DNA from 4 places in the Kitasatospora sp. NPDC087315 genome. Region 1 is predicted to be linked to each of the others. Evidence: riboswitches for the same ligand, from Rfam matches in the RefSeq annotation. Region 1 holds a riboswitch; each other region holds the start of a gene.

Region 1 (2,190 bases):
CGTCGAGCCGCCAGGCGGGCAGGGCGCCCAGCTCGCCCTCGGCGGCGGTCTCGGCGTAGGGCAGGCCGAGCGCGCCGGTCGGGTCGCCGAGGTGGACCCGGGGGGTGAAGCGGACCTCGGTGCCGGGCGTAAGGGCGCCCCGGTCGGCGCGGACCAGTCGGCGGGTGACGCCCTGTTCGTCGGCGTGCAGGATCTCGTCGACCACCGCGTGGCCGCCCTCGTCCCACTCGACGGCCCAGCGGCCGGGGCGGGTGCTCTCCGGGCTGCGGGTGAAGGTGGCCCGCCCGACGGCCAGGCTCCGCACCGTGACGGGGCCCGCCTGCGGCCGGGAAACGGCCGCCGGGTGGAGCATCCGCTGGACGGCCCTGCGCCCGGCCAGCAGTACGGCGGCCCCGGTGCCGACGGCGGCGGCCGCCACGGCGGCCGCGGTTCCCCAACGCATATCGCTCCCCGCTCTGTTGATCGCGGACTGGGCACCCACCAGTCCACTCGCGGGACCGGACCGGGGCCACCGGGCATGGGCCGACCGGGTGTCACGCCGGACGGGACAGCGGGGGCCGCGGCCTCCACCTGCGGCCGGGCGATCGCGCCCCCTCCGCACCCCCGCGACACCGACCCGCGGAGGCGGCGCGCGGGCGGGCCGTGTGACCAACCCCTCCGTGACCTTGGTTGACTCCCGGTTCGGCCGCGTGATGGGATCCTTCAGCCAAACGGAGGCATGCAGAGGAAGCCGGTGCGAGTCCGGCGCGGTCCCGCCACTGTCACCGGGGAGCACGCTCGGATCAATTCCCTCCTTGCCCGCCAACAGGCAGGAGGGGCCCATCGGCGGGCCGTCAGAAGCCGCTGGAGGCTCCGGGGGTGTGTCGGACCCGGAAGCCAGGAGACTCTCGCCGCCGGTACGTCGATCCAGGGCGCGGACCCTGAGTGAGGACACGCACGCGATGCAGGCTGCCCCGACCGCCCGCCCCCTCTGCCGCCCTTCGCCGTGCGCCCGCTGACCCGCGCGGCCGCCTTCGCGCTGGGCGCCGTCGCGGGACATCTCGCCGACGCCCGCTTCGCCGATCCCCGGCGCGGCCACCCGGTGGCCGCCTTCGGCAGCGCGGCGGGCCGGCTGGAGAAGACGCTCTGGCGCGACGACCGCGCCGCCGGCACCGCCTACACCGCGCTCTGCGTGGGCACCGTCGCGGCCGGGGCGGTGGCCGCCGAACGCGCCCTGGGCCGGCGGCCGCTCGGCCGCGCCGCGCTGACCGCCGCCGCGACCTGGACGGTGCTCGGCGGCACCTCGCTCACCCGGGAGGCCAGGACCATCGGCCGCTCGCTCGCCGCGGGCGATCTGACGGCGGCCCGGGAACGGCTGCCGCATCTGTGCGGGCGCGACCCGAGCGCGCTGGACGAGCAGCAGATCGCCCGCGCGGTGGTCGAGTCGGTCGCCGAGAACACCGCCGACGCCGTGGTGAACGCCCTGGTCTGGGGCGCGCTCGCGGGCACGCCCGGGCTACTGGCGTTCCGCGCCGTCAACACGCTGGACGCGATGGTCGGCCACCGCTCGCCGCGCTACGCCCGGTTCGGCTGGGCCTCGGCCCGGCTGGACGACGTGGCGGGCTGGCCGGGCGCCCGGCTGACCGCGCTGCTCACCGTGGCCGCCGCGCCCGAACCCCGGACGGCCTGGCGGATCTGGCGCCGGGACGGCTCCGCGCACCCGAGCCCCAACGCGGGCCAGGCCGAGTCCGCGTTCGCGGGCGCGGTCGGCGTGCGGCTGGGCGGCACCCTCGCGTACGGGGAACGGGTGGAGCACCGGCCGGTGCTGGGCGGCGAGCTGCGGCCGGTGACGGTGGAGGACATCGAGCGGGCCTGCCGGCTCTCCCGCCGGGTGGGCCTGCTGGCCCTGGGCACCGCCGTCGCCGGGCACGCGGCGGTCCGGGCCGCCACAGGAAGCCGGACCGTCCTGGGACGGAAGAAGAGGAGGAGCGCATGAGCAACGCACTGCTGGTCGCCGGGACGACCTCGGACGCCGGCAAGACCGTGGTCACCGCGGGCATCTGCCGCTGGCTGGCCCGGCAGGGTGTCCGGGTGGCGCCGTTCAAGGCGCAGAACATGTCGCTGAACTCCTTCGTCACCGCCGGCGGCGCCGAGATCGGCCGCGCCCAGGCGATGCAGGCGCAGGCGGCCCGGGTGGAGCCCGAGGCGGCG
Region 2 (2,190 bases), on a different contig from region 1:
GTCGACGGCGATGTCCAGGGCGGTCTCGATGGCGGTCTCCGGGGTGTCCGTGGTGTCGGTGCTCGGGTCGGCGTTCGCGCCGGTGCCCATCAGCGGCCTCCGAAGGAGTAGCCGCGGCGGCGCATCAGCAACAGGAAGCAGGGCACCCCGAGCACCGCGGTGACCACCCCGACCGGCAGCTCGGCGGGCGCCAGCAGGGTGCGCGAGACGATGTCCACCCAGACCAGCAGCAGCGCCCCGGCGAACGGCGCGACCAGCAGCACCCGGCGGTGGCCGGCGCCGACCAGCATCCGCACCAGGTGCGGCACCATCAGCCCGACGAAGCCGATCGCGCCGCTGACCGCGACGACGGTGCCGGTGACGGCCGCCGTCACCACGAACAGCTGCCGGCGCAGCCGGTCGGGGTCCACACCGAGCGAGGCCGCCGTCTCGTCGCCCATGGCGAGCGCGTCGAGGCGCCCGGCGGAGAGGGCGAGGCAGGCCAGGCCGGCCAGCACGGTGACGGCGGCGATCGGCACCGAGCCCCAGGTCGCCCCGCCCAGGCTGCCGAGCAGCCACATCATGGCGCTGCGGGCCGCCTCGCCGCGCGCGGCGCCGAACACCATCAGCGCCGTCACCGCGGAGAAGCCGTAGGACATCGCGGTGCCGGTGAGCACCAGCCGCAGCGGGGTGAGCCCGTAGGCGGTCCGGGCGGCCGCGTACACCAGCAGCATCGCCAGCAGGGCCGAGCCGAAGGCGGAGACCGAGAGCGCCCAGACCCCGAGGGAGGCGAAGGCGCCGAGGAGCAGGACGGCGTTGGCGCCGACCGCCGCGCCGGAGGAGATGCCGAGGACGAACGGGTCGGCCAGGGCGTTGCGGACCATGGCCTGCACGGCGACCCCGGTGGCCGCGAGCCCGGCGCCGACCACGGCGGCCAGTACGGTGCGCGGCAGCCGGATCTCCCAGACGATCACGTACGCCGCCGCCTCCTCGGCCTCCAGCCGACCGCCCGTCAGCCCGGCGCCCAGCAGCCGCAGGACCCGGGACCAGCCGAGGTCGGAGGAGCCCAGGGCGACCCCGCAGACCAGCGACAGCAGCAGGGCCGCGGCCAGGCCGGCGGCCAGGGGCGCGGCGGGTATTCGACGGACCGGTGCGGTCACTGCGGTGCTCACGAGGGGGGCGCGCCTTCGCCTCGGGCCGTGGGCGGCGCGGGGCGAAGCGCCCGGGCCGTGGCGGGGCCGGGGCGCCATCCCCTCGCATTCCACGGCGAGTTGTCGGGAGGTCGGCGCCCCAGGGCGATCGGGCTCACGGGGCCGGGGCCCCGTCCACCGTTGCGGGTCAGCGCCGGATTCGGACCGGACTTCCCCCATGGGACGCCCTGGCAGCATAACAAGCGCTAAGGCCAGGCAACCCTTACAGGTGCCGCCGGGCATGTCCCGGAAACGCGCGACCGCCCCCGTCCGGTGTGGTGGTCCGGGCGGGGGCGGTCGACGGAGGCCGAGCGGCGGTCAGGCCTGCTTGGTCTCCCAGAAGATCTTGTCGACCTCGGCGATCAGGTCGAGCAGGGCCTGGCCGGTGGCCGGGTCCGTCGACGCCTTGGCGGCCGAGGCGGCCTTCAGGGTGTCGTTGATCAGCTGGTGCAGCTGCGGGTACTTCTCGAAGTGCGGGGCCTTGAAGTAGTCGCTCCACAGCACCGAGATGTGGTGCTTGACGGCCTCGGCGCGCTGCTCCTTGATGATGACGGCGCGAGCGCGGAAGTGCGCGTCCTCGTTGGCCTGGTACTTCTCCTGGGTGGCCTTGACCGACTCGGCCTCGATCCGCGCCTGCGCCGGGTCGTACACGCCGCAGGGCAGGTCGCAGTGGGCGTGCGCGGTGGCACGCGGTGCAAACAGACGAGAGAACATGGGAGTCCTTCCTTAGATCGTCTTCCCGCGCCCGAGATTACCCTTCCGGTCACGGGGTTTCGCGATCGGTCGGTGGGCCTAGGGCAAAAGGCGGACCCGGAACCGGGTGAATCCGGACACCGGCGGGTGACGGTCCGTACGGCAGACTGGGACGCGGCGAGCCGGGAGGAGGAGTCGTGACGCGGATGGCGGAACCGGAGGGCGGCACCCGCGGGGGTGCCGCACCGTTCGGACTGATCGACGTGGCGGGGGACTCGATGGTGCCGACGCTGCGTGAGGGCGACCGGCTGCTGGTCCGGTACGGGGC
Region 3 (2,190 bases), on a different contig from region 1:
CGGCGGCGGCGAGGTCGTCGAGGTTGGCCGCGCCGGGACCGGTGAAGTCGAGCCCGACGCCCTCGATCGGGGCCTTGGCCAGGACGGGCAGGGCCTCGCCGGCGCGGTCGAAGTAGGTCGCGACCAGCAGCTTGGGCCGGTCGGTGAGCCCGCCGAGCTCCCGGTAGACGCGGGCGGCGGCGGAGAGTTCGGCCGGTGTGCGGTCCTGGACGAGGGCGGGCTCGTCGAGTTGGACCCACTCCGCTCCGGCGGCGCGCAGGTCGGCGAGGAGTTCGGCGTAGACGGGCAGCAGCCGGTCCAGCAGGGTGATCGGCTGGAAGTCCGCGGTGACCCCGGGTGCGGGCTTGGCGAGCAGCAGGTAGGTGAGCGGGCCGACCAGGACCGGGCGGGCGGTGTGGCCGAGGGCGATCGCCTCGCGCAGCTCGCCGACCGGCTTGGCCGGGTTGGCGGCGAAGACCGTGTCCGGTCCCAACTCGGGTACGAGGTAGTGGTAGTTGGTGTCGAACCACTTGGTCATCTCCAGCGGCGCCACCTCCTGGGTGCCGCGGGCCATGGCGAAGTAGCCGTCCAGCGGGTCGGCGTCGACGGCGGCGCGGTGCCGGGCGGGGATCGCGCCGACCGCCACCGTGGTGTCCAGCACATGGTCGTAGAGCGAGAAGTCCCCGGTGGGGACCTCGGTGACACCGGCGTCGGTGAGCCGTCGCCAGGTGTCGCGCCGCAGGTCCGCGGCGGTGGCGTACAGGGCCTCGGCACTGATCCGGCCGGCCCAGTAGCCTTCGATCGCCTTCTTCAGCTCCCGGTTCGGCCCCTGCCTCGGGTAGCCGTACACGGTGGCCTGCGGGGTGGTGGAACTCGTTGACACGGAACTCTCCTTCGCGAGTCGCGCTGCGATCCCGGGAGAGCGCGAGGAGGCGAAGGTACGACAGGGGTGCGCGGCACCAGAATGTGCCCGCCCGCTCCGCCGACCCGCCCTCGAGGTCACCGAGATCACCGCGTGCGGGGTGCACGCGGGCAGTGGCAGGTCTTCGGACTCGCGGGCACGCCGGGCCTGTCGGCCTTCTCCGGCACCTACTGGCCGTCGCTTCCCGGGCCCCATCGGGGTCCAGTGCGTGTGACGGCGGTCGTTCCCACTCACCGCTGCGGGGCAGTCCCGGATTCACACCGGGTTCCCTCTTACGACGCCATGCCTGGAGGACATGACGAACCGACTGCACCGCACAGACTAGGGCCCGCGGGGCCCGCCGTCACCGCCCGTCCGAATGCCGGATGGCCGGATGAGACCGATTCCGGGCAGGTGGCCGCCTCAGCCACGCTGTGACCCGGTCCCGTCGGCGGTCGCGGTGCGGTAGAACTCGGCTGCGGTGACGGTGGCGGGGACGCCGAGTTCGGCGGCGACCGCGGTGATCGCGGTGGCGCCGACGGCGAGGTCGGCTTGGCCGTCGGTGGTGAAATGCGGTGCGATGAACGTCTCGTAGTGGGCTCGGGCTTCGTCCGCGGTGTGCCGACCGAGGAACGTCCGGATGTGGCGCACCGTGGTGTCGGGTTCGTTGTGGATCACCTGCAGGGCACGCCGGTGGGCTCGTACGACGGCCTGGACCGCGGGGTCGTCCGGGTGGAGGTGGGTGGGGTCGACGGCCACGCCTACGGTGGGGATCCTGAAGTGGTCGCCGACCCAGGCCAGCACCTGCCAGCCGTACTCGGCGGCTACCGCTTCCGGTGCCATGGTGCTGCCGACCAGGGCGGCGTCGATCCCGCCCTCGTGCAGCCGGCGCAGGTCCATGCCGTAGTCGCCGGGCGGGCGGACGACGGTGTGGATGTCGCGGTCCGGGTCTAGGCCGGCCCGGCGCAGCACGATCCGGGTGAAGCACCCGGGTGCGGTGTGCGGGGCGTGCACCGCCAGCCGTCGGCCGGCCAGGTCGGCCAGGGAGGTCAGGCCGGGGCGGGCGAGGAACCAGAACAGCGGGCGGTGGGTGTTGACGCTGAGGGCGACCCAGGGGGTGCCGTCGGCCAGTCGGGACAGCAGTGCCCGGCCGAGCCCGATGGTGGCGCCGTGGCGCAGCCGCTCCTCGTCCCACGAGCAGCCGTCGTGCAGCGCGACGTGGACGCCCTCGTCGGCGTAGTAGCCCTGCTGGTCGGCGATGTAGGCGGCCAGTTCCTCGTGCAGGCCCCGCCCGACGTAGGCGAGATCGA
Region 4 (2,190 bases), on a different contig from region 1:
CGGCGCCCTGGGGGTTGATGCCGCAGGCGTTGAGACCGGAGACGGCCCAGCCGTTGGAGTCGGTGTTGGCGCCGAACATCGAGTTGAAGGCGCCGGAGGCGACGAGCTTGCCCTTGAGGAAGTTCTTGGCGGCGACGATCGCGGGGTCGGTGCCGGGCACGCCGCTGCTGCACAGCGAGGCCATGGCGGCGCCGGTCATGTCGATGTCACCGGCCTGGGCGAGTGCGGCCGGATCGCCGGCGGCCTTGCCGAAGTTCCAGCCCCCGTCGTTGTGCTGGTTGGCGCGGACCGCCGTGACCGAGGCGTCGAGCAGGGCCTGCGGCACCCGCTGGGCACCGCTCTGCGTCCTGGCGCCGCCGAGGGCGAGCAGGCCGAACACGGTGCCGTTGAAGTTGGCGGACGGGCCGTAGTAACCGGGCTCGGCGGTCTGCCAGTAGGCGGCGACGTCCGCGATGAGGTTGCGGCCGGGGCCGACGCGCGCGGGGTCGATCCCGGCGGCGTAGGCGTTGAGGACGCCCCGCTCGTAGTCGGTGACGACGGGCGCGGCGCTCGGCCAGGTGGTGGCGGCGAGCTGGTTGCGGTACACCAGGCGGGCGTTCCTGGTGGCGTCGCCGCCCGGGGCCACGTCCGCCGCGGCGGTGCCGGCGGCCGCCAGCGCGCTGAACGCCCACTCGTTGGAGAGGCCCCCGCCGGTGACGTAGCTGCCGTCGGCGGCCTGGAGGGACTTCAGATAGGTGACGCCGGTGCTCTTCGAGGTGGCTGTCTGGGCCGGGGTGGCGGTCGCGTGGGCGGGGACGGCGGAGAGCAGCAGGGCGCCGGCCGTTATCGGGACGGCCACCGCGGAGGAGACACGCGAGGAGGAGAGGAGGGATGACACGGGGCGGGCTCCTTGGAGTGATGGGCGCCGACCCGGCTCCGGGCCCCAGGGCTCCCTCGGGAGTTCGGCGGCCGGAGCGGCCGCCGCCCGGATCGCGTGGGCAGGCTTTCGCCGGTGGTACGTGGCCGGGCGGGCATTCGGGCTCGGGACGGCGGAACCGCCCCATACCGTTGCGCGTCAGCCCTGGAATCGCACCAGGTTCCCCCGCTCGGCCACCGGGGACGCTACCGCACGGTGCTGCCACCGGCGAGGTGTTCAAGGCGACATGACGACTCATTGACGGCCGACGCGGAAGCGTGGTCTGATGAACCGTTTTTCATCCTCGGCAGTAGGGGAAGCCGGTCCAACTCCGGCGCTGACCCGCAACCGTAGATCCGCCCCTCCGGGCGGATGAGCCGGACTGCCTGCGCCGAGGGCCTGTTCAGAAGCACTTGCGTCGTCGAGGACTACGACGCGGTCGGGACGGTCCCCATGCCGGGGAGCCGTCGGCTGCGCCGTGACACCCCGTCGACCGATCAGGGAGTCGCCGGTGAGGGTCAACAGCACGCGCACACGTCACAGAGCCCGGGGTCTGACGTCCCTGCTGGCCACCGGCGCCGTCGCTGCCGCCGCGGGCGGTACGGTCCTGCTCGGCCACCCCGGTACCGCGGCCGCCGACCCGATCGAGGAGTGCACCGCCACCACCGGCGCGATCGTCGCCGTCGACTTCGGCCGCTGGGGCGGCGGGGTCGTCCGCGGCTGCGACGCCCACCCCACCACCGGGATGAACCTGCTGCACAACGCCGGCTTCACCACCACCGGCACCGAGCACGACGGCCCGGCGTTCATCTGCCGGCTCGGCAACGGCACCTTCAACAGCGGCACCCAGTACCCGACAGCCGCCGAGGAGCCCTGCGTCAACACCCCGCAGGCCACCGCGTACTGGTCGTACTGGATCGCCGAACCCGGTCGGCAGACCTGGTCCTACAGCCAGTTCGGCGCCGCCACCCAGAAGCCGAAGCCCGGCGAGGTCGAGGCCTGGGTGTACGGCGGCACCGACATCGGCGGCACCAGCGGGGCACCCTCCTTCACCCCGGACTCCGTCCGCGCCGAGAACGGCGCCGGTCCGTCCCCCTCGGCCTCCGCCTCCCCCTCGGCGTCCATCTCCCCCTCGACGTCCCCGAGCCCGACCGGCCCGTCGCCCGCCGCGGGCGACCCCGTCGCGGCGGCCGCCTGGCTGGCCGGCCGGCTCGTCGACGGCGACCACATGGAGAACTGGGCCTTCGAGGGCCCCGACCTCCCCCGGACGTCCCTCACCGCGATCGCCCTCGCCG

The links. A riboswitch is a leader RNA that binds a small molecule or an ion and turns the genes downstream of it on or off. The one in region 1 is predicted to bind cobalamin.
Region 2: another riboswitch for cobalamin. It lies ahead of ACIO5D_RS38230 (FecCD family ABC transporter permease); the one in region 1 lies ahead of ACIO5D_RS28445 (cobalamin biosynthesis protein).
Region 3: another riboswitch for cobalamin. It lies ahead of metE (5-methyltetrahydropteroyltriglutamate--homocysteine S-methyltransferase); the one in region 1 lies ahead of ACIO5D_RS28445 (cobalamin biosynthesis protein).
Region 4: another riboswitch for cobalamin. It lies ahead of ACIO5D_RS02375 (hypothetical protein); the one in region 1 lies ahead of ACIO5D_RS28445 (cobalamin biosynthesis protein).

Annotation. Positions count from the first base shown of each region.
Region 1 is NZ_JBIUYD010000022.1:76,926-79,115, forward strand. Features, by position in the region: gene ACIO5D_RS28440 (alpha/beta hydrolase family protein) at 1-442, opposite strand, end outside; cobalamin riboswitch at 723-887, shown strand; gene ACIO5D_RS28445 (cobalamin biosynthesis protein) at 986-1,975, shown strand; gene ACIO5D_RS28450 (cobyric acid synthase) at 1,972-2,190, shown strand, end outside.
Region 2 is NZ_JBIUYD010000052.1:2,341-4,530, forward strand. Features, by position in the region: gene ACIO5D_RS38225 (ABC transporter ATP-binding protein) at 1-90, opposite strand, end outside; gene ACIO5D_RS38230 (FecCD family ABC transporter permease) at 90-1,151, opposite strand; cobalamin riboswitch at 1,256-1,375, opposite strand; gene sodN (superoxide dismutase, Ni) at 1,488-1,883, opposite strand; gene sodX (nickel-type superoxide dismutase maturation protease) at 2,069-2,190, shown strand, end outside.
Region 3 is NZ_JBIUYD010000001.1:541,986-544,175, reverse strand. Features, by position in the region: gene metE (5-methyltetrahydropteroyltriglutamate--homocysteine S-methyltransferase) at 1-862, opposite strand, end outside; cobalamin riboswitch at 999-1,224, opposite strand; gene ACIO5D_RS02345 (ABC transporter substrate-binding protein) at 1,304-2,190, opposite strand, start outside.
Region 4 is NZ_JBIUYD010000001.1:549,612-551,801, forward strand. Features, by position in the region: gene ACIO5D_RS02375 (hypothetical protein) at 1-877, opposite strand, end outside; cobalamin riboswitch at 988-1,112, opposite strand; cobalamin riboswitch at 1,165-1,304, shown strand; gene ACIO5D_RS02380 (prenyltransferase/squalene oxidase repeat-containing protein) at 1,407-2,190, shown strand, end outside.